Regions from separate parts of the Ruegeria sp. D3 genome, predicted to be linked through region 1. Evidence: riboswitches for the same ligand, from Rfam matches in the RefSeq annotation. Region 1 holds a riboswitch; each other region holds the start of a gene.
The links. A riboswitch is a leader RNA that binds a small molecule or an ion and turns the genes downstream of it on or off. The one in region 1 is predicted to bind cobalamin.
Positions count from the first base shown of each region.

Region 1 (7,882 bases):
GCAGGTCGGTCCTGCCAGAATGCGGGACAGGTCCAGAACCTTGATGCCCTTCAGCGGCCCCTCAGATCCGGCCATCATAGCCTCCACGGTCGATCTCGGCGGCGATGACGGTAAAGCCGTCGGCCTTGACCGCCGCATCCAGCGCCGCGCGCAGTTCTTCGCGGTTGCGCACCGTGTGGCCGTTACCGCCGAACGCGCGGCCCATGGCGGCAAAGTCGTGGCGGTCGAAATCCACGCCTGTGTTGCCCATCTGGCGCTGGCGCTGTTTCAGCTCAATCAGCGCAAGGCTGGCATCGACAAAAACCAGAAAGATTGGGTTGCCGCCCATCTCGGCGGCGGTCGACAGCTCTCCGGCGACCATCAGGAACCCGGCGTCACCCGAGAAGCTGATCACTGGGCGGTCGGGTTCGGCCAGTTTCAGGCCAATCGCCATCGGCACGGCACAGCCCATGGTACACAGGGCCGAGGATTGGATCAGCCCGCGTTCCTCGGAGCAGTCCCACATCTGGCTCAGCAAAATACGATGCGCGCCGCTGTCGGCGGTCGCCAGCGTGTTGGCGGGCAGGGCAGCGCGGGTTTCGGCGATCACCGCCGCGGGCCCCCAGTCGTCATCAGTGGGAAACGCCTGCGCCAAAGCGGCTTTGACTTGCGCGGGTTCGCCACCCAGCCATGTCTTGCGCGACGGGGTGCCTTTGGCGATGGCCTCCAGCGTCTCGCCGGTATGTGCCACCAAATTCAGCCCCGCCTGATGCATGTAATGGTCATTGGGCACAGCCGAGACGTCGATCACGCGCTTTTCCGCTGGGTCCCAGATCTCACGCCAGCCGGGGCGCATTTCGATCGGGTCATAGCCCAGACACAGCACCAGATCAGCCTGTTCGACCAGCGGAACCAGATGTTTGTCAGCCAGCGGCGAAAGGCCCGCGCCACCTAGGCACAGAGGATGATCCTCAGGCACGACGCCCTTGGCCTTGTATGTCGTCACGAAGGGGATGTCGAAATGCTCCAGAAATGCCTGCACCACGTTGCGCGAGTCGTCATAGAGAACATCCAGCCCGACAATTGCGATGGGCCGTTCGGCCTGCGACACCCATCGGCGGGCTTTCTCGACGCAGTCGCCCGCAGGGGATACAGAGGCAATCTTGGCGCGGCGGCGCGGTTTTACGCCCGACACGCGGGTATCCGCGACCGAGATCGGCACGTCGATATGCACGGGACCGGGGCGCGGCTGATTGGCCAACGTAACCGCCTTATCGGCAATAATGTCTGCGCCTTTGGCGGTCAGTGTAAACGTCCCTTTGGTGATCGAGCGATAGACCTGCGCGTGATCCATCACCTGATGGGTATAGGTCAGCGCCTCATCCGCATCGACGCAGCCGGTCAGCACGATCATCGGCACCCGGTCTTGCAAGGCATTGGCGACCACGTTGATCCCGTTCATCGCACCGGGGCCAAGGGTGGCGACCAGAATGGCAGGCGCGCCATCGCGGTGATGCACGGCCTCGGCCATGAAACCGGCGGCGTTTTCATGCTTGGTCAGATGAAAGGTGATTCCGGCCTGTTCCAGCGCATCGACAAGGGTCAGAACCTCACCACCGGGCATTCCAAAGGCGTGGCGACATCCGGCCTCGTACAAACGTTGGGCCAGAAGGTCCGCTGCGCGGGGCGAGAGGTCTTGCATAAGTCATGCTCCGAAAAACTGTTTCACAGCAGATTGCGGAGGACGGCCCCAGACGCAAGGCGGATCACGCCAGTGTGACTATTTGACTGCTGTTTCAGCGACAGCTTGAAACTTGCCATCTAGTTCCTCGGCGATCTCACGTAAGGGGGCTCCGCCCTCAGAAACGTAGGGCGCAAAGACAAAACTGGGAGTCTTGTAAGACAGGGTGGCGGTGCCGTCCTCATTCTCGGTGACATAAAAGCGGATCGGCGCCTCGATCATCGCGTTCACCGAGGTTTCCAGCACGCGCACGGCGTAGTCGTTATTGAAGGCGCCGATAACCCGATTGCCGGGGATGGTGATCCCGCGCGATGCAGCGGCCTTGGTCGGGCCTGCCTGCGTGACCACGATCAGACCATTGGCCTTGATGGCATCCTTGGTGTCGGCAACCAACGCGTCATAACTTTTGTCGGTTGCGTAGCTGGCCCAGCCCGAGAGGGGCTCGTCTGCCAAAGCAGGGGTCGCTAACAGGGTTATCGCAGTCCAAAGGGCTTTCATCGGGGCCTCCTGTTACGGGGTTGAGACTGTGATGCCAGAAAGCGGTACAGGGCGCATTCACAATCTTGTGCGTTTTCCCGATTGCGCCTGTGGCCGGAAACCCCCAGAAACAGGCAAATGCCACCCGATGAGGTCCGAATTGGATCAGATGCGCCTGTTGATATGTTCGTCCTGTGCCGGTTCCCGCGATTGCGGGGCTGAGGTCAAAGCTGTCGAATTCGCTCTGACTCGCGCGGGGATTGAGGGAAGGGTTTCGGTCGATCAGCACGCCTGTTTCAGCGGATGCTCTGAACCCGTGGCCATCGCGCTGCAGGCCGATGGCGGGGCGTCATATGTGTTTTCAGGGGTCGATGTCGCTTCGGACGCCGATGATATCGTGGCGACCTGCCGGACCTATCTGGAAAGCCCCAAAGGCTGGATCGAAGACGCCCGGCCTTGCGGGCGGCTCCGAATGTGCTTGCGGGCGCGTATCCCGGCGCTTTAGTCGACCTGTAGTGTGACCGCCGCGCTGACGGGGATGTTGTCGACCGTCAGCGGGCTGTGGCCGTTTGCGTTCAGAGAGACCGAGACTTCGACCTCGCCCTGCGGCAGATGGTCGATATGCATCCAGTTACCGTACAGCCGGGCCAGTTTCTCTCCATTTACGTAGACATGTGCATGCCCCTCGCCGTCGACATCGGTCTTTGAGGCATTTTGTGGTGAGAACCGAAAGTTCTGCGGCATGACATGCAGGTTCCAGCCCGCCATAGGATCGGGCGTAAGAGCGATCTCAAGCCCCGGAGCATCAGCGCCAGCAGGCAGGTTGATGGCAGTCGAATGATCGTGTGCGGCTGCCTCGGCGTGAGATGGACTGTGATGTGCAGGATCGCCATGGTCATGGCCGTCGAAAGTGACGCCATTTGCAGCCGCAACCACAAATCCTGCACCACTTCCAAAAACTATGCCGATTGCAAACAGGGCAAGTGAGCGTGCCATTTTATGTTCCTTGATGGTAGTAGAAACACGCCGAGCTGGTCTCGGCGTGTTCATAAGCGTGCTTGTCAGGCCGCAGCTTCGGCACGCTGGCTTTCATGTCGCCAGAAGCACCCGGCGAATGCCCCGACCAGAACCCAGGCTACCAGTCCGATGCCAAAAGCGCGCGCGGCAAACAGCGCGCCGATCTCGGTCGGAACGGGGCCGGTGAACACGTCCGGCTCGGGCGCGCCGATCAGATGTGGGGCCAACAGCAGGGCGGCTGCGATCACATAGCTGATCAGAGTGCCGCCAAAAGCAATCAGCCACATGGCAACACCTGCTGCTGCGACGGTCGCAAACCACCAGATTTGACGCGCAGCGACATCGGCTGCTGCCACGCCGGGCACTTCTGGCGCGAGCGAGAATCCGGGTGCGAGGTGTACGGCAATGAACCCCGCAAGCCCCCACAAAACGCCGGTGCGCCCGTCAATCTTATGGCCGTTGCCCTCAGCCACGGACATCAGCGCAATCATCATCAGCGCATAACCGGTATAGATAAGCATCGTGAAAATGACGCTCAGCGCATCGCGGAACAGGTCCGAGAACATTCCCGGTAGCTCGGGGTGAGCACTTACGACGTCACCGCCGAAATGGATCAATTCGCCCGATTCATACAGTTCCGCGTGCAGCAACACAGGTTGCACAAAGACCAACTGCAGCAAGGCGGCAATCAGCCCCGCTGCAGCACCAGCGAACAACGCGCTGGTCAGGATACGGCTAAACATGGGTTTAGTGGCAGGGGAAGCCGGTCGCGTGGCGCACATCGTGGGCTGCGTCATGCAGGGCCGCGGCCTGAACGTGGCCGGTCAACGTGATGACGCCAAGGCCCAGAACCACAGCGAACATAACCGGCAGGATACCAACGCGTGAGGTCGATGCGGTTGTTGCTTGAGTTGCCATTTTTAGTTCTCCTTTACCGTCGCACCCGACGGTTGGTGTTTTCATTCGTGCCTGGCAGGTCTCCTGGCTGGCGGGTCGATGCCTCTGTTCGCCTTCCCCCTGAAACTTAGGAGTGGCTGGTTGAACAGGGCTCACCGCTTACAGTCGCGGGGGCGGCTGTGGATTCGATCGCGCGCGGTCTCACCACATTCCCTCTTAGCTTGCCGGTATTGCCGACAGGACCAGACAGGTTCATTTAGCCGTTACATCTGCTGTCGCGCAATCGCCATTTGCGACGTTTTAGGTCAGATCACGCGCTTTTTGAGAAGATAAATATCCATGATCCACCCATGATCAGCGCGCGCAGTCGCTCGGGTGTCCAGAATCGACTGTGCAACATCGCTCAGAGGGCCGTTGATCAGGATTTCTTCAGTCATGCCCACATAAGCCCCCCACCAGATGTCATAATCTGCCATCTGAAGATGTTGGAACGAGCACTCACCATCCAACATGACCGCCACGTTTGATGCACCGTCTGGCCACCCTTCGTCGCGAATCCGCCGCCCCGTGGTCACGATGTAGGGGGCACCCAGATCGTTGATCGGAATCGCGTGGGCCGCCGTCAACGCCTGCAGCGCTGTGATGCCAGGGATCACCCGCGTCGTCGGTTGAGGGTCCAACCGCGCCGCGATTCGCAGTGAGCTGTCGTATAGCGACGGATCGCCCCAGATCAGTAGCGCCACGTGCTGTGCGCCGGGATGGGCGGTAATCGCCTCGCGCCAGCGCAGCGCAATCGCGTCGTGCCATTCGTCCACCCCGCGCAGATACCCGTCTTCCGAGCGGCGCTTGGGGATGTCGAAATAGGCGATCTGCGGCGGCGTGTCGGTCACCTGCGCAATGATCTTTTCGCGCAGCCCGGCCAGATCGGCCTTGTTCTCGCCCTTGCGGGGGATCAGGATCAGGTCCGCCGAGCGGATCGCCTGCGCGCCCTGAAAGGTCACGTGGTCAGGGTTCCCGGTTCCAATGCCGATCAAGGTCAGGTCAAACATCGTCAAACTCTGCCAGCGGGCCATAAAGGATCAGCGCCGGGGCGGTGCCTATCTCGTCCGCCAGTTTTTCGGACAGCGCGCCTACAGTACTGCGATGCAGCTTTTGTTCGGGGGTCGAGACGGATTCGGCCATTAGTGCTGGCGTCTCCAGCGGGAGGCCATGGGCGTGCAACGTTTCGACCAGCAGGGGGAAGGTGCGCTTGCCCATGAAGACGACCGTGGTCGCATCGGGGTCGGCCAGCGCAGGCAGGTTCAGGTCCTCAGGCAGTTTGCCGCTGACATCATGACCAGTGACAAACTGTACTCGCCGCGCGGTCAGCCTGCGGGTCAGCGGGATGCCCGCCGCCGCCGCTGCCGCCACGGCCGAGGGGATGCCGGGTATGATCTCGTATTCGATCCCAGCCGCGCGCAGGGCCACCAGTTCTTCTTCCAGACGCCCGAACATGCCGCCATCGCCGGATTTCAACCGCACGACCCGCTGCCCGGTCAGGGCGTAATCCACCAGCAACCGGCTGACATGGTCCTGCTTGGGCGAGGGGCGCCCCGCCCGTTTGCCCACGCCCACCAGATCGGCATCGTCGCGCGCATGGGTCAGGATCGGCCCGCTGCTGAGGTCATCAAACAGCACCGCATCCGCCTTCTGCATCCGGTCCACAGCCTTCAGCGTCAACAGCTCCGGGTCGCCGGGGCCTGAGCCAATGAACGAGACAAACCCACTCATACTGAGGCCTCCGCGATCAGGTGAAAGAACGTGCCGGTCACATTGCCACGCACCGATCCGGTCTGCGGCCCTTCGGCCCCTTCTGCGTCAAACACACGGGCCAAAGGCGCGTCAGGTTGCTCGATGATCGAGGAATAGTGGAACTCATGCCCCCGCAGGCCTGTGCCTACGGCAAAGCCGGGCATCGGGGCCAGCAGTTCGGCGCGGCGATAGCCCAGATTGAACTTGCGCTTTTCATAGGACGTCACCAGCCCCAACAACCCGGCCATCTGGTGCGAGACACCCTCTTTATCGATCAGAGCCTGTCCCAACGCCATATAACCCCCGCACTCCCCATGCACGGGCTTGGTTTGCGCGTGGTTCCGCAACCCTTCCTGAAAGACGGATGCGGCGGCCAGAATGCCTGCATGCAACTCGGGATATCCGCCCGGCAACCAGACCAGATCTGCATCCGCCGCCGGGGCTTCATTCGCCAATGGCGAGAACGGTAACACCTCGGCCCCAGCCGCCCGCCAGCCTTCCAGCAAATGCGGATAGGTGAACGAAAACGCCGCATCGCGGGCCAGCGCGATCCGTTGCGCCGGTGGCCGCGGCAGCGCGGCGGACGATGGCCCATTCGGGCCTGAGGACGCCGCCCGCTTGATCGCCTCAAGATCGACATGTTCGCGCAGAAACGCGGCATAGCCCACAATTGCGCTTTCCAGATCGGGATGTTCAACCGCCTGGATCAGGCCCAGATGCCGCTCGGGCAGGGTCAGGTCTCCACGACGGGGCAGCACGCCCAGAACCGGCAGGCCCGCGCGTTCCATTCCCAACCTCGTCAACCGCTCATGCCGGGGGCTGGCGCAGCGGTTCAGAATCACGCCCGCAAAGGGCAGATCGGGGTTATACATCTTGAACCCCAAAGCCGTCGCCGCCGCCGATTGCGCCTGACCGCCCACATCCAGCACCAGCACCACCGGCCAGCCCATCCGTAACGCGGTTTCCGCACTGGACCCATGACCCAGTTCACCGGGCTTGGCGACGCCGTCGAACAACCCCATCGAACCCTCGGCGACCACAATATCCGCGCCCTCAGCCTGCGCTGAAATCGCGTCCAACAAAGGCTCACCCATGGCCCAGCTGTCCAGATTGAACGAGGCCCGCCCCGCCGCCGCCCGGTGAAAGGCTGGGTCGATATAATCCGGTCCGCTTTTAAAAGGCTGAACGGTCAGACCATCCTCGGCCAGCGCACGTAACAAGCCCAGCATGACCGTGGTCTTGCCCGTTCCCGAGGACGGCGCGGAAATCAAAAGGCCCGGAGGGTTAGTCATCGCGTCATTCATCCTCGGGGCTCCAACTGGACCACGGGCTATCGGCGCTTTGCGGGCGATAGCGGCGGTCGTAATCTTTGGAATAGAGGCAGCTTTCGTCGAACCCTTCGCCCGCCAGCGCTGGGCCGACCATGATCAGGGCGGTACGTGCGATGCTTTCATCCAACACGTCTTTCAGGGTGTCCAAAGTGGCACGGATGATGCGCTCATCGGGCCAACTGGCCCGATAGACCACGGCCACCGGGCAATTAGCCCCATAGGCCGGGGTCAGGTCGGCGATGACCTTGTCCAGATTGCCGATCGAGAGGTGAATGGCCAATGTCGCGCCGGTGCGGGCGAAGTTCTCAAGCGTCTCACCCTCGGGCATCGAAGACGCGCGGCCCGGCGTGCGGGTCAGCACCACCGATTGCGCGAGGCCAGGCAGGGTCAGCTCGGTGCCCAAGGCTGCGGCAGCCGCAGCGAAAGAGGGAACGCCGGGGGTGACGCTGACCGGGATACCCATTTCTTTCAACCGGCGGATTTGCTCACCCATGGCGGACCAGACCGACAAATCGCCTGAATGCAGTCGGGCCACATCTTGACCGGCCTTATGCGCGGCGTCGATCTGGGCCATGATCTGATCCAGATCCATCGGCGCGGTGTTGATGATCTTGGCCCCCTCGGGGCAGTGGCTCAGGATCTCTTCGGG
Region 1 is NZ_JBQFPK010000001.1:415,192-423,073, reverse strand. It holds gene ACR0DX_RS02125 (CoA transferase) at 1-75, opposite strand, end outside; gene ACR0DX_RS02120 (thiamine pyrophosphate-binding protein) at 62-1,681, opposite strand; gene ACR0DX_RS02115 (DUF302 domain-containing protein) at 1,760-2,218, opposite strand; gene ACR0DX_RS02110 (DUF1636 family protein) at 2,346-2,702, shown strand; gene ACR0DX_RS02105 (hypothetical protein) at 2,699-3,193, opposite strand; gene ACR0DX_RS02100 (CbtA family protein) at 3,259-3,957, opposite strand; gene ACR0DX_RS02095 (CbtB domain-containing protein) at 3,962-4,132, opposite strand; cobalamin riboswitch at 4,169-4,373, opposite strand; gene cobF (precorrin-6A synthase (deacetylating)) at 4,417-5,160, opposite strand; gene cobA (uroporphyrinogen-III C-methyltransferase) at 5,153-5,881, opposite strand; gene ACR0DX_RS02080 (cobyrinic acid a,c-diamide synthase CobB) at 5,878-7,206, opposite strand; gene cobM (precorrin-4 C(11)-methyltransferase) at 7,199-7,882, opposite strand, start outside.

Region 2 (7,882 bases), on a different contig from region 1:
AATTCGACAAAAACATGCCCGATGGACAACGCGGGGTGCTGTTGCTGGGAACGGTCGAAGAATGCCCCAACCTCGGAGAGGTCCAGCCCCTCGGCGTCCCACCCCGAGATGTCCAAAGCGAACAGCGGAACGTGATCCGAAATACCTAGAAAGACTGGTTCTTCAACAATTCCGCCCGGTCCATTGCGCAACAGATCGTGCGTCAGCGGCAGCAACGCCAGCCGATCCAGAGCTTCGCCCTCGACCAGCACCTTACCGCGCCACAACATAAGGCATCTTGCATCCGGGTCGTTTGCGACTTGCGCAAGCCCCTCGGGATCGTTGCGCAGATGTGCTGCGCGATCCAGTCCCGACCCGCCAAACGTCACGGTTTCCGCGTATTTCATTGCAATCCCTTCAGGTTGTCGGCACAGGGCTGCCACGAGCGCCGGGTCGTTGCAACGACATTTCTGCTTCGTGGGAAATTGAGGAGACAATGTGATCAACTCAAACTCTGCCTTGAAACTTGCGTCAAATACTCTTTTTGTTGAGATAGGTTAACCAAAAACGTCTAAAAGTAGAGTATTGCAACATCCCCCTTCCTCTCTAAGCGCAACGATCAGGATTTTGGGAACCTCGGATCTACATATGAATGTGACCGGGTTTGACTATTATCGGGATGCGCCGGAACCCATGATTGGGTTTACCCGTACAGCCACACTGATCCGCCAAGCTCGAACCGAGGCCAAAGATGCCATGACCATCTTGCTGGATAACGGGGACTCACTACAGGGAACGCCCATTGGGGAATGGGCCGAAACACAAACCCAAACCCGTCATCCTCTGATGGAGGCTTTCGAAGCGCTGGATTACGATGCCATCGGATTGGGAAACCATGATTTCGGCTTCGGCTTGCAGGTTCTGGACCGTATCCTGCGCCAATCCCCCTGCCCTGTCTTATGCAGCAACGCGCACCGGTTGGACCGCCCCGGTGCTTGGAGCAGGCAGGCAGTGCTAAGCCGAACCATGAAAGCCGGAGACCGCGAATATCCGATCAAAATCGGCGTTTTTTCAGCCCTGCCGCCGCAAACTGCGAACTGGGAGGCGCACCGGCTTGAGCAAAAGGTCCGCATCGACGATATCCTGTCCACGGCACGACACGTGTCGCAAGAGCTGAAGGCCGCTGGGTGCGATCTTGTGATCGCGCTGGCGCATTCCGGGATTGGCACCGCCCAACCGGAGCCGAATCTGGAAAACGCCGTGATTCCCCTTGCGGCCATCGGACCGATCGATGCGATCATAGCGGGACATTCACATCTGACTTTGCCGGGCGCGTCGCATGAAAGGTTTGCGTTCGTGGACAGTGCCAAAGGTCAAGTGCACGGCAAGCCGGCTGTCATGCCGGGCAGCGCTGGGTCGCATCTTGGTGTGATTGACCTGACGATGAAACTTGGTGACGACGGAAAGTGGCAGGTAGAAACGCACCGTTCACACCTGAAGGCAATCGCACCCGACTTTGTTGGCGCTGAGGTTCCGGAAGACCCCGAACTGTCGCGGATTTTTGCCAAGGCGCACCGCGAAACTCGCGCGCAGTACAACACGCCCGTTGGACACACGTCGCATCATCTGCACAGCTATTTCAGCTTTTGCGCCTGGGATCGCGGTCTGGCGCTTGTGGCTGCCGCGCAAGCCGCAGCATTGCGGCAGCATGTGCAGGGAACTGCCAATGCGGGGCTACCCGTCTTGTCGGCAGTTGCACCGTCGAAATTCGGCGGTCGTGCAGGACCTCGGTTTTTCACCGATATCCCACCCGGGCAGATATGTACGCGCCATGTTGCCGACCTGAACGTGTTTCCGAACGAGATGCAGGCCGTCATTGTCTCGGGCACTGAAATCAAAGATTGGCTGGAAATGTCCGCTGGCGTGCTGAACCAGATGCGCCCGGGTGAACAATCGGACCTTGTGGATACGAATCGCGCCGGACATAATTTTGACGTGCTACACGGGTTAACTTACGCACTAGATCTAGCATCTCCGGCGCGGTTCGACACAGGTGGCGCAATACTTCATCCCAACAGCCATCGGGTTCGCGAATTGCGATTCAACGGCCGCCCTATCGACGCAGATCAGCGCTTTGTTGTCGCGTTGAACAACTATCGCGCCAACGGAGGCGGGAACTTCCCGTTTGCCGAAAACGCGACCCGAATTCCTCTGCCGGTCCTTCCGATTCAACATATTGTACGGGATTACCTGTCGGGCTTGTTACCGATGGACCCTTTGGAAGAGGCGCCCCAGCCTTTTCAGTTGTCACCCATACCCGGTGCCCATGCGCTTGTGAAAACCGGAGCGGCCGCTGACCAACATCTGGAAGAATTGGCACGCTATCGTGCCAAAGTCATCGGTCCGGATGCGAAAGGTTTCCTGAACATTCAGCTCTCCCTCTGACGGGTTGCCAAGCATGAACCAAATGCCTATATCCACCGTTGAGAGGTTGGCGCGGGCGAGCGCCTCGCCAACCTGGTCAGGTCCGGAAGGAAGCAGCCACAACGAGCCCCGCTTGGGTCGATGTCCAACCTCTCACTTCATCCCCGACAGTTTTGACCGGTTTAGACGCGCAGCACTTATGCGATCAAGCGCGGCCATAGGGACTCGTTGCGACGCGCGAACGCGCCGATATGGCCAATGTCCTTCAGTCCGAATTCCTGCGGTGACAGTACATGACGCCGAGCGCTGGAGCCGTACAGATCTGCCAACCGCCAAACGGCTTCGGGCGGAACCATCTGGTCGTCCTCGAAAGTGAACAGATCGACCGGTTTGCCTTTCTCTGCCCAGGTTGCGGCTGGTAGCGTTTTTCCGATTTCAGGCAGATAGTTTTGGGGCGCCGTGCACCACTTACGCCACTGCCAGTAAACCGGTGCAGGCAGGTCGGCCCCAAATCCCACTGCCTTTCCTGGCAGGTATCCAACGGTTTTTACTGCCAGCGGAACATGTCCATACCAGAACAAGGACGCCAGCGCGCGATAAGGCCAAGGGTGATCACTGATTGTCACCAGCCCCGAACACACACAGATCATGCGATCTATATGGTCGATATCAGGTTGTATTGGCCCCAGCATCCCTCCGACCGAGTGCCCTATGCTCCAGTGTTCTGCGTGTGGGTAACGCTGGCGCATTTCCGCTCTGGCGGCGGGCATGTCGGTCAGCGCCCAATCCGCCATCTTTACTCGCGATTCCTGCAGTAGTCCGGTCAGTGAGTGGCCAAAGTCACGATAGTCGTAGGTCAGGCAGGCGATCCCCTGATCCGCTGCCAGCCAATGCGCGAAATGCTGATAGTAATCCCTCGGGACACCGGTCGCACCATGTATAACCACGGCGACTTTGGGATCGGTCACGGGCCGGTACAGGCGTGCCGACAGCATTGCCGAACCGGCAGAAAACCGAAAATCCTCGGTCAGGACGGGGGGTGTATCATCCAGCATAGCGTTGCTCACCTGATCTGAACTGTTCGGTTCACCCCTTATCCCCACTTCTTTGGCCGGGCTGAGTCAAGGGCGCATCAAGATGACCAAACGTCCACTTTGCGCGCGCGCCCGCTTGACTCAAAGCCCGCTCAACCGCTAGCGATGGCGTGATGGTTCTTGTCCCGTGTCGGGACAAGATGAAAAGGGAACACGGTGCGGTTCTGCCCGGTCATGCCGGAACGATCCAATGCCGCGACTGCCCCCGCAACTGTAAGCGGTGAGCAATGCCGAAATACCACTGGCCCGCAAGGCTGGGAAGGTCGGCAACGCGATGACCCGCAAGTCAGGAGACCTGCCATCAAATCAAAACTGTAACTCGGGCGGGGTGTCCGGGCGGGATTGTCAGCGCGCTGTCACACCTGATCCATGCCCCGTTCCCCGCGCGGAGGGCGCATTATGATCTGGAAGACAAAAACGCACCAATTCAGTGCAACCCTATGTCAGAAAACCGGCAAGACCTGCCCGGCTTTAGCGCAGATGGCACGGGCTATTGTGCAAGCGATGGAATCCGCGGTGCCTGCCACGTCGGAAGAATTCGCATTGGACGGCAGCGGAGAGCTGGGCCATTGCCCACAGGGCTGCATCGCCCGATTCCGCGCCCAGAAAGATCAAATTCGCATCTTCTGCGGCACCAGCACGGACGCCTCGCTCGACGCGTTGGATGGTTATGCGGATATGCTGTTCGGCCCCGTTGCTGCGGCCCGTCCGGCCGGCCAGTTACCAGTACCGCCCTGTGCCATGCTTGAAGTGTCAGAGCTGGCCCCGGCGCAACCAGCACAGCCCCAGCAGCATCTGGCGCTGTAACTCAGTCCGGCGCGCAGGTTGCCCAACGCATCTGTCCGTCGGTTTCAACCGCACAGGGCCGCACGGCGCGCAGGCGGCGCAACGCCGCGTCGGAGGCGATGCCCTGTTCGACCATAAGCCGCAGGGCGATCATGCCCGACCGCCCGCACCCGCCCCGGCAATGCACCAGCACCCGCCCTCCACGCGCCAGAATTTGCGCGGCAGACTGGCTGATCCGGGGCCAAGCGGCCTCGGTGTCCGGCGACGGCGCGCCAAAATCTTCAATCGGCAGGTGCGTCCAGGTTATGCCCTCGGCGTGCAGGTCATCTCCCAGTTTTCCCGCCCCGGCCTGCTCCATCTCGGAGCTTGTGGTCATCGAAATCACAAGATCGGGCCGCCAGCGGCGAATGATATCCAAATCCCGCGCATACTCCCCCGCGCGCCCCGGCAGCGGCGACAGCGCGACGTGACCGGCCGCGACCTCGACCACGTGAATTGCAAATGGCTCCATCCCCGGCCTCCTTTTCACATAGCTTCTATGCTGTGCAAACTGACCTGCAAACCGAATTTCCCCCAAGGCGGCGGTGGACGCGGGCGGCGGGGGTCTCTACGCTGCATCGGAACCCGAATCCGACAGAGCAGATATGACCGACACGCCCAGCCCCGCCTATCAGGTTCTTGCCCGCAAATACCGCCCTGAAACCTTTGCCGATCTGGTCGGGCAGGAGGCCATGGTACGCACGCTGAAAAACGCGTTCGAGGCGGATCGGATCGCGCAGGCCTTTATCATGACCGGCATTCGCGGCACCGGCAAAACCACCACGGCCCGGATCATCGCCAAGGGCATGAACTGCATCGGCCCCGATGGCGAGGGCAAACCGACGACCGAACCCTGCGGCCAGTGCGAACATTGTGTGGCGATCATGGAAGGTCGCCATGTGGACGTGATGGAGATGGACGCCGCCAGCCGGACCGGTGTGAACGATATTCGCGAGATCATCGACAGCGTCCGCTACCGCGCGGCCTCGGCCCGCTATAAGATCTATATCATCGACGAGGTCCACATGCTGTCGACCAGCGCCTTCAACGCGCTGCTCAAGACGCTTGAGGAACCGCCCGAGCATGTGAAGTTTATCTTTGCCACCACCGAGATTCGCAAAGTGCCGGTGACGGTCCTGTCCCGATGTCAGCGCTTTGACCTGCGACGGATCGAGCCCGAGGACATGATCGGCCTGCTGCGCAAGATCGCCGATGCCGAAGGCGCACAGATCGCCGAAGACGCGATGGCACTAATCACCCGCGCCGCCGAGGGTTCAGCCCGCGATGCGACCTCTCTGCTGGATCAGGCGATTTCACACGGCGCCGGGGAAACCAGCGCCGATCAGGTGCGTGCGATGCTGGGTCTTGCCGACCGGGGCCGGGTGCTGGACCTGATGGACATGATCCTGCGTGGCGATGCCGCCGGGGCGCTGACCGAACTTGGCGCACAATATGCCGAAGGCGCCGACCCGCTGGCCGTGCTGCGCGATCTGGCCGAGATCACTCATTGGGTGTCGGTGGTAAAGATCACGCCGGATGCCGCTGAAGACCCGACCGTTTCCCCTGATGAACGCGCGCGGGGTCAGCAAATGGCCGAGGCCCTGCCGATGCGGGTCCTGACCCGCATGTGGCAGATGTTGTTGAAAGCGCTCGAGGAAGTCTCAGCCGCGCCCAACGCCATGATGGCCGCCGAGATGGTCGTTATCCGCCTGACCCATGTGTCTGACCTGCCCAGCCCAGAAGAACTGATCAAACGGTTGCAAGACGCGCCTCCCCCACCGCCAAACGGCGGGCCCGGCGGCGGAATGACCGCACCATCACACGCCGCGCAGGCCCCGGTGGCCTCCACTTATGCGCCGCCCATTCGCGGCGGGGCCGGAGCGCCCACGGCCGCACTGGCGCAGGATGTGCAAACGGCATTGGCCCGCTACCCGAGTTTTGAACATGTGGTCGAACTGATCCGCACCAACCGGGATGTGAAACTGCTGGTTGAGGTCGAAAACGGCGTCCGGTTGGTGTCTTACCAACCCGGTCGGATCGAGTTCACGCCAACAGACTCAGCCCCAACCGATCTGGCCGCCCGCATGGGTACCGCACTACAACGCTGGACCGGCAACCGCTGGGCGGTGACCATTGTGGCCAACGGCGAGGCGGCAACCATCGCCGAAATCCGAGATGCCGCCGATCTGGCGTTAAAGGCCGAGGCCGAACAGCACCCTCTGGTACAGGCGGTGCTGGCTCAATTCCCCAAAGCCAAGATCAAACGCATCGAAACTCCCGAAGAACGCGCCGCCAAGGTCGAAACCGAAGCCCTGCCCGAGGTCGAAGACGAATGGGACCCGTTCGAGGAGGACTAACCCTCCCGCGCCCGCCACGGGCCATCGGCTGACGCCGATACCCCTGAGCGACCTAGGGCCCGGCAGGCGGCGGGCGTTGCCCGCGCTCTGCCGGGCCCAACGGGAGGAGAGGTCTTGCAAAAGACCGCGACGACGGGCGGGAGGGCACTGCCCCCTTGTGCCGCACGGGCGCTGTCCGTATCTAGGCGACAAACCGATTAGCAGGAGAAAACGTAATGCTTAAAGGACTCGGCGGTCTGGGCGATATGGCCAAGATGATGAAATCCGCGCAGGATCTGCAGACTAAGATGACCGACATGCAGGAAGAACTGAACAATCTGATGGTTGTCGGCGAATCCGGTGCTGGACTGGTCAAAGCCACTGCCACCGCCAAGGGCGAACTCAAAGGTCTGGACATCGACCCCTCGATCTTCAACGGCGACGACAAAGAGGTCGTCGAAGACCTGATCCTCGCCGCTATCAAGGACGCGCAGACCAAAGCCGCCGAACGCGCGCAGGCCGAGATGGCCAAGCTGACCGAAAGCATGGGTTTGCCCGCAGACATCAAGCTGCCGTTCTGATAGACACTCCTGACGGTCCAAAGGCCGGGCACCCTGCCCGGCCCCTGTGCAGGGGTACGCGCGTTGAGTTCGAACAGCGACATCGACAATCTGATCGACCTGATGGCCAAACTGCCGGGGCTTGGGCCCCGCTCGGCCCGTCGCGCTGTGCTGCACCTGATCCGCAAACGAGCGCTGCTGCTGACACCCTTGTCGGATGCCATGCAGCAGGTCGCCATCACCGCCCGCGAATGCTTGAACTGCGGCAACGTGGGCACCACGGACATCTGTGACATCTGCGACGCCGAGGCCCGCGCCACCGGAGAGCTGTGCGTAGTCGAAGACGTCGCCGACCTCTGGGCGATGGAACGCGCAGGCGTGTTCAAAGGCCGCTATCACGTGCTGGGCGGGACACTCTCGGCACTGGACGGCGTCGGCCCGGACGAACTGCGCATCCCGCGCCTCAAAGATCGAGTCACTGCAGAAGGGATCACCGAGGTCATCCTCGCCCTGAACGCCACCGTCGATGGCCAGACCACAGCCCATTACATCGCCGACCAGCTAGAGGGTCAGGTGCGCCTGACCTCACTCGCTCAGGGTGTGCCGATTGGTGGCGAGTTGGATTATCTGGATGACGGAACGATCACGGCAGCGCTGCGGGCGC
Region 2 is NZ_JBQFPK010000008.1:46,293-54,174, forward strand. It holds gene nudC (NAD(+) diphosphatase) at 1-386, opposite strand, end outside; gene ACR0DX_RS12825 (bifunctional 2',3'-cyclic-nucleotide 2'-phosphodiesterase/3'-nucleotidase) at 565-2,424, shown strand; RNA gene ffs (signal recognition particle sRNA small type) at 2,464-2,562, shown strand; gene ACR0DX_RS12835 (alpha/beta fold hydrolase) at 2,601-3,458, opposite strand; cobalamin riboswitch at 3,595-3,814, shown strand; gene ACR0DX_RS12840 (hypothetical protein) at 3,897-4,304, shown strand; gene ACR0DX_RS12845 (dual specificity protein phosphatase family protein) at 4,306-4,794, opposite strand; gene ACR0DX_RS12850 (DNA polymerase III subunit gamma/tau) at 4,928-6,679, shown strand; gene ACR0DX_RS12855 (YbaB/EbfC family nucleoid-associated protein) at 6,895-7,239, shown strand; gene recR (recombination mediator RecR) at 7,303-7,882, shown strand, end outside.
Region 2: another riboswitch for cobalamin. It lies ahead of ACR0DX_RS12840 (hypothetical protein); the one in region 1 lies ahead of ACR0DX_RS02095 (CbtB domain-containing protein).

Region 3 (7,882 bases), on a different contig from region 1:
TTCGGGGCGGCTTGCATGTTGTTGTTGCATTGAACCCAATATGCATTCAGCACACCGTCTTTCAGCATTCGGTGTTGCAAAACAGCGTGGAAGCCCGGTTTGGGCGGGATTGTACCTTCGGGAATTTTCCATGCGGTTTCACAAATCTCGCGGTGCTCGTCATTCGCGACAACCATGTCCGCGGGCAGGCGGTGGGCAAATGTGCCAACCTCTCGGGCGGTGCCGCAGGCAGATGGTTGGCCGGTGAGCGAGAAGGGCGAGTTGCCGGGTTCGGAAATCTTGCCAACCAAAAGGTGGACGTTATACATCAGCGAGTTCACCCAAGAACCGCGCGTATGCTGGTTGAAACCCATGGTCCAAAGGCTCATGACTTTCCGGTTTGGATCCGCATATTGTTTCGCAAGTTTCTCAAGCTTGTCAGCGGGAACACCTGAGAGTTCAGATACATATTCCAAAGTGTATGGCTCAACAGCTTTGGCATATTCTTCGAAGCTGATGGGTTCCATTTTGCCCGAGTTCGGGTTTTCCGCGTCTTGCTGAAGTTGGTTTTCGTCGCGCAGGCCGTAACCGATGTCGGTTGCCGTCTTGGTGATGTTTACGTGCTTTTTGACGAAGTCTTCGTTCACCGCACCATTCTGAATGATGTAGTTGGCGATATAGTTCAGGATCGCCAAATCGGTCTGTGGGTTGAACACGATGCCATTGTCCGCCAATTCGAAAGAACGATGTTCAAATGTTGACAGGACATGAACTTCGCAGCCCGGTTTGGTCAGACGCGTGTCTGTCAGGCGCGACCACAGGATGGGGTGCATTTCGGCCATATTGGAACCCCACAGAACGAATGTATCTGCGTGCTCGAAATCGTCATAGCAGCCCATCGGCTCATCTATGCCAAAGGTCCGCATGAACCCAACAACAGCCGAAGCCATACAATGGCGCGCGTTGGGGTCGATATTATTCGAGCGGAAGCCAGCTTTCATCAGTTTGGCGGCGGCATAGCCTTCCCAGACCGTCCACTGACCCGAGCCGAACATGCCCACGCTGGTCGGGCCTTTCTTGGCCAGCGCCTCTTTCCACTTGGCGGCCATGACATCAAAGGCTTCGTCCCAGCTGACCGGTTCGAACTCGCCATTCTTGTCGTATTCACCATTGGTTTTGCGCAGCAACGGAGTGGTCAGGCGGTCTTTGCCATACATGATCTTGGACAGGAAATAGCCCTTGATACAGTTCAGGCCGCGGTTCACCGGCGCGTCCGGGTCGCCCTGAGTGGCCACAACGCGGCCTTCCTTGGTGCCAACCAAAACGGAACAGCCCGTTCCGCAGAACCGGCACGCGGCTTTGTCCCAGCGGATATCCGGCGTTGCCGCCTGAGCGTCGGCTGCGCCTGTGGCCAGCGGAATACCGGCGGCCGAGGCTGTGGCTGTGGCCGCAGTGGCCTTGAGGAATGTCCGGCGTGATTCAGAATGTGTCATAGCGTGAGCCTCCGGCTGGTGGTTTGGCTTGGGGCATCGGGACGCGGGCGGGTCTCTGCGAGGTCCTCGAAATGGTGATAGGTCAACGTCAGAGACACGACCCCTGGGATCTGGTGCAGATCCATGATGGTCTCGGACGCAAGGCGTTCAGGGGTATCTTCGACAACGACGACGAAACGGCCGTCTTCGGTCTGGGCGTGGAGTTCGACGCCCGGAGTTGCGGCCATGGATTGCGCCGCATTGGCAGCATAGTCCGGCGCGACATGGGCAAGGCAACCGCAGATGTTCATTGTATCGCTTCCATTTGAGGTTGAGGGTTATGCTTCAGTGTAAGTGCGTCAGCAGGACAAAGCGCCTCGCACAATCCGCATCCATTGCACGCGTCAACATTCAAAGCGGGTTCCGCGCGCCCTTGGGTTTGGAGCGAAAATCGGATTGCGTTCTGCTCGCAATTGTCCTGACAGATGCGACAGCTGACGCCGTTCATGGATAGGCATGCTTGCTTTTCAAGCGACGCGCGCCATGGCCACAGGGCCAATCGGCTGATATCAAGCGCCGGTGTTGGGCAGGCTTCGGCGCACGCGCCGCAAAACGTGCAGGGATTTTCGGTTGGAGTGAACGCGGGAAATCCATCTGCCGCGATTGAAAGAACGCCTTCGGGGCAAGCCACGACGCAGTCTCGGCATTTTGTGCATTGATCATAAAAGACCTGGCCGACCGATCCCGGAGGCCGGGCTATTTTGCCGTCCTCTTCTTGAAATCGGGCGCGCAGGAAAGCGCGACGGGTCGTCACTTGGTCCATTTTAGACCTGGCTCTCGTCGTTTCTTTTGTTTGCTAATTTCCGCTTAGCGTTTTTGAACCGAGCAGGTTTTGATTTAGATCATTTTTTGGGCACTCTTAAGGTTGATCTAGGATATATTTTTAAATGAATGTCGGAATTTGACGGGTGACCACAGTTTGCAGCCCAAGAATGAGAGAACAGGCTCGGTGTGACCTACCGTTTCGCGTTTGCAGTTCTCAGCAACAAAATGAACACGAAAACGGACCCTAACGAGGTGGTCACTATGCCGACCGGCAGTTCTTGCGGGGCCAGCAGCAGTCTGCTGAGGATATCGGACCCGGTCAGCAGAACAGCGCCGACCACCGCGGCCGCAGGGATTAAGTGGGTGTGCAGTGGTCCGGCAATTCCGCGCGCGATATGCGGAACCATCAGCCCGACGAACCCGATCACCCCGGCGACCGAAACGAATACAGCCGTAGCCAGAGCGGCAACAAAGAACATCTTGAACCGCAGCGACTGGACCGGGACACCCAGTGTCGACGCCGTCATGTCACCGGTCAACAAGGCGTCCAGCCAACGGCTGCGATACAGTGAATAGACCAGAATTAGGACCAAACCCGCGCATACGAGCGGAAAGGTTTCCCAACGCGCCAGACCCAATCCGCCCAGCATCCAGAAGATGACAGAATGCGCAGCACGGTTGTCACCTGCGAAAATCAGGTAATTAGTCAACGCCGAGAACAGAAACGACACGGCAAGCCCAGCCAGGATTAGCTTTTCCGGTGCACTGGTTCGCAGCCCGTGGACAAGAGCCAGCACAATGCCCGAGGCCACCAGACCCCCACAAAATGCTGCTATCGGCAAAGTCCAGAACCCCAGTATGTCACCAGTCACCGTAATGACGAACACTGCCCCCGCCGCCGCACCGGAGGAAAGACCGAACAGGAACGGGTCGGCCAGATCGTTTCGCGTAGTCGTTTGCAGCACGACTCCAACAACTCCAAGGCCAGCGCCGATCACGGCGGCAAAAAGCGCGCGGGGCAGGCGCAGGTCGAAGACGATGCGGTGAAGGGGTGACATGTCTCCCTCGACCAAACCAGCGCCGAGCAGAATAGCTAAGACCGTATCGGACAGAGGAATGGATGTGGTTCCGTAGATTGTCGAAACCAGAAGAAGGGCGGCCAGAATGGCCACCCCCATCAAAAGTGTCAGCCCCAGACGGCCCAAATCAGTTCAGACCCGTGCGCATGGCTGCTGCCAATTTTGCGATGGCCTGAATGTTTGCCGGCCCAGGGGTCAATTCTTCGTACCGCAAACCGATCCAGCGCTCGTTTTTGACCGCGTCGGTTTGTGACATCACAGGATGTTCTTGCAGAAACCTGAACGTATCCGCGGCTCCGTTTCCGGTTTGATAGTCCAACAGCACTAAAAACTCAGGGTTCGCGGCTGCCACGGTTTCCCATGACGTGCGACCCCAGCTTGTGTCCATATCACGGGTAACGTTGAGACCACCCGCCGCTGCTATCATAGCGTTGGGGATTGCGTATTTCCCAGCAGTGAACGGAGCGTCCGCCGGGCCATCCAACAGAAACACTCGAGGTTTCGGTAAGTCTGCGGTTTGTGCCTCGATTGCGGTCAGTTCATCCTTCCAACCAGATACAAGCGCTTCGGCCTTGTCTTTGACATGCATGACTTTGCCCAGTCGCAGAATGTCGTCAAACAAAAGGTCCATGCTGGCCTCGGGGCGGTCTTTATGCAAATGAACGCAGCTTTCAGTCAGGATCATGGTTTTGATCCCGAACGGGGCAAGTGTTTCTGGCGTTACATCACCACCGGGACGCATTCCATAGTACCAGCCGGCGAAGAACAGATCGGGTTCTACCGCGACAATATTTTCCACCGATGGATATTTCGGTGCCAGTTCGGGGATATCTCCACGAAGCGTGTCGAATTCAGGACTGGTTTTGTACCAGCCGGTGATGCCCGTGAGGCCGACGATTTTGTCTTGCAGACCCAGCGCAAAGGCCATGTCGGTCATGTTCATGTCATGTACGACCAACCGTTCGGGCTGGGTTTCAAACACTAACGGTTCACCACAATTGTCTACGGTCACTTCATGCGCAGCAACACCGCCCGCCATGGCCATAACCAGAGCCACGGACAAGATATGTTTCATTTTGGAAATCTCCTGGAGGGTTGGGAAACAGTGGTTTTTCGTATGTCCAGCGCAGGGATCATCCGACCGTCGTGCTGAAAGAACAAGTAGTCGACGCCGAACGTGTCGCGCACATGTTGAGTCGTCAGGACCTCCGAAACAGGGCCAAAGCCGGTCAGCCGGGTAGATTTCATTAATGCGACATGGGTGGCGAATTCGGGGATCATGACAATGTCATGGACAATCATTATGACAGTTATCCCCAGTCCAGCGACCAGCGACAGCATCCGCCCTTTGGCGTCGGGATCCAAATGGTTCGTCGGTTCGTCCAAAAACAGAAGAGTAGGGTTCTGCGCCAGCGCACGCGCGATATGGGCGCGCTGACGTTCGCCACCCGACAACACTGCCATGCGCTTGTCGGCAAGCTCCATAAGGCCGGTCAGGTCCAGAATTCGCGTCAAGTCGTTTGCGTGATCTTCAGAGGAGCGGTCCGAGCGAATTGGAATTTGCCCAAGTGCCACATAGTCACGCAGATGCAACCGCCCATCGGGATATTCCTGCTGACTAACGACGGCAATTTTTCGGGCGCGCTCCGTCGCTGACAATGTTTTCAAGCTCTGCTCTTGCACCAGAACGTCGCCTTCAGACAGAGCTTCAGCGCCACATAGTAAGTTCAGCAGAGTGGTTTTGCCAGCGCCATTCGGACCGGCAATGGCCAGAACCGACCCCTCTTCCAGATCGAACGAGATGTCCTGCAACAGAACGTCACCGTGAAAAGAATAGTAGGCTACACCACGCGCCTGCAGGAAGGGTCTGCTCATCATCGAGCTTCTCGAACAGCCAACGCCGGCATGCGCGCCAATGTCTTAGTTATCAGAGGCGCAGGCCTGTCTGTGGCCTTTGTCCAACCAGTTGCGCTGCCCAGGTATTGCGCGGCGAATTGGGCAAGAGCATTCAGCTCCTGCTCGCTGCCGATATCACCAAACAGGTATTGGGCTTTTCCCAGGGCCTGAAATCCGACAGTGACCGGGTGATCGCATCCAGCCATACAATCTACTGTGCGCACTGCGAAACCCGCAGGCAATTCAGGGCACAAGGCATCCGCAATGTGCTGCGCTGCCTCCAGACCCTGACAGGTCGCGCAGATCAGAACGAAATGATCAGTGGTCTCGACCATCAAGCGCCTGTTCCACGGCCGCTGGGGCCGTACTGAAACGCGGTCGCGCATAAAGGCGTAAGAGGTACCATCAAGCCTCCTTCCAGGACGCCCCGCCCCGGGTTGGTTTCGGTTGCGATGGCAGGTCTCCTGACTTGCGAGTCGAGGCTTGGCCACCCTTCCCGACATTATTCACGTCAGTGGGATATTGGCTTCGCTCACCGCCTACAGTTGCGGGGGCAGTTACGGACTTGGCACTTAAACCTCACCGTATTCCCTTTTCACCGCTGGAGCATGCCCCAGGGAACCATCAAATGCGTCACTGCCCGAGATCAGATCGCCGGTCAACACAAATCACCGGAGGTTGCGCAGGAATGTAGTTTTGAAAATATGTTTCCCTTCAGGAAAATTGCAGGCGATAACGACGAAGCGAAAGGCGTTAAGGATAGGTTGGTGAAAGCATCAAACGATAGGTCCAAACCTCAGTTTTCTCAGGATCCCCACAAGGTCAGGGACCCCGGTGAAAAGAATCTCGAAACGGCGATCGGTCGGGAAATCCGCGCGTTGAGGTTGCAGCAGGGTGTAACAATTGCGGAATTGTCGGGGCTGACCGGGTTATCCATCAGTATGCTGTCAAAAATCGAAAACGGATACACATCGCCTTCATTGACGACGCTGCAATCTCTGGCCAATGCCCTAAGCATGCCGATCACTGCATTTTTCCGCAGATATGAAGAAACCCGAAACGCAACCCACACCAAAGCGGGGGAAGGCATTGAAACCGAGAGGGCCGGGACACGCGCAGGCCATCAATACAGCCTTTTGGGTCATATGGGGTCCAATGCCAGCGGTGTTGTGGTCGAACCCTATCTGATCACGCTGACGGAAGAATCCGACACTTTCCCGACGTTCCAGCATGACGGGATTGAAATGCTCTATATGCTTGAAGGCGAAGTCGATTACAGACACGGCGATCAAATTTATTTGCTGGTGCCGGGTGACACGTTGTTCTTTGATGCGGACGCACCGCATGGACCCGAGGTGTTGCGCAAACTGCCAGCCCGCTACCTGTCGATCATCTCATATCCGCAGACGCGTTAGCCACGATTCGGCGATTGATAAACCGCTGCTGAGGTTTTGCGGGGTTGCTCTCCGTGATTTTTGAATGCGGGGGAAATAGATAGCCGAAAATATTCCCCTTATGAATATTAATTTCCCCTTGTTGATAACCTGAAGTTCAGGTGTTAGCGTCTGCCCAACTCAATACAGGAGAAGCTGACACATGTGTGGAATTGTCGGCCTTTTTTTGAAGGACAAAACGCTCGAGCCTCAATTGGGCGCGATGCTGACAGATATGCTGATCACAATGACGGATCGCGGCCCGGACAGCGCCGGGATCGCGATTTATGGACCTGTCGGAGATCAGGCAAAGCTCACCGTGCAATCCGACAATCCGGACGCGGATTTTCAGACTCTGGCCGAAGATTTGGCCGATGTCTTGACCAGCCCCGTCAGCTTGGGTCGCAATGACACTCATGCGGTTCTGAGCATGGCCAACGACAAAGTCAGCGCTGCGCGGCAGGCCCTGAGGGAATTGCGCCCTGGCCTGCGGATCATGTCCGACGGCGATACGATCGAAATTTATAAAGAAGTTGGATTGCCTCGGGAGGTGGCGGAGCGATTCCAATTGACCTCGATGTCCGGCAGCCACGGGATTGGCCATACACGCATGGCGACTGAATCTGCCGTCACCACAGAAGGGGCGCATCCGTTCAACACCGGCGCGGATCAGTGCTTGGTGCACAACGGATCGCTGTCCAACCACAATGCGCTGCGCCGCAAACTGATGCGTGAAGGCGTGCGCATCGAATCCATGAACGATACCGAGGTTGGCGCGGCCTATCTGACGTGGAGGATGCAAAATGGGGCCACTTTGGGCGAGGCGCTGGAAAGCAGCCTTGAGGATCTCGACGGGTTCTTTACCTTTGTGGTCGGCACCAAGGATGGGTTCGGCGTGGTTCGCGACCCCATCGCCTGCAAACCGGCGGTGATGGCCGAGACCGATCAGTACGTGGCCTTTGGCAGCGAATACCGCGCCTTGGTCAACCTGCCGGGGATCGAGGATGCCCGCGTCTGGGAACCCGAACCTGCAACCGTCTATTTCTGGAGCCACTAAAATGCAGAGCTATGATGTTGCCGAACAGGGCCTGCGCGGGCTGAACGCCGCCCTTCAGGCCCAAAGCACCGAGGCGAACCAGACCCAGTGGCAGGTTCAGAACCCCAAGGGCAGTCACGCCATCGCTGTTGGTTTGGACGC
Region 3 is NZ_JBQFPK010000006.1:83,646-91,527, reverse strand. It holds gene napA (nitrate reductase catalytic subunit NapA) at 1-1,472, opposite strand, end outside; gene ACR0DX_RS10585 (chaperone NapD) at 1,469-1,762, opposite strand; gene napF (ferredoxin-type protein NapF) at 1,759-2,274, opposite strand; gene ACR0DX_RS10575 (FecCD family ABC transporter permease) at 2,468-3,481, opposite strand; gene ACR0DX_RS10570 (ABC transporter substrate-binding protein) at 3,483-4,430, opposite strand; gene ACR0DX_RS10565 (ABC transporter ATP-binding protein) at 4,427-5,230, opposite strand; gene ACR0DX_RS10560 (DUF1636 family protein) at 5,230-5,586, opposite strand; cobalamin riboswitch at 5,689-5,892, opposite strand; gene ACR0DX_RS10555 (helix-turn-helix domain-containing protein) at 6,019-6,666, shown strand; gene ACR0DX_RS10550 (class II glutamine amidotransferase) at 6,848-7,741, shown strand; gene ACR0DX_RS10545 (GltB/FmdC/FwdC-like GXGXG domain-containing protein) at 7,743-7,882, shown strand, end outside.
Region 3: another riboswitch for cobalamin. It lies ahead of ACR0DX_RS10560 (DUF1636 family protein); the one in region 1 lies ahead of ACR0DX_RS02095 (CbtB domain-containing protein).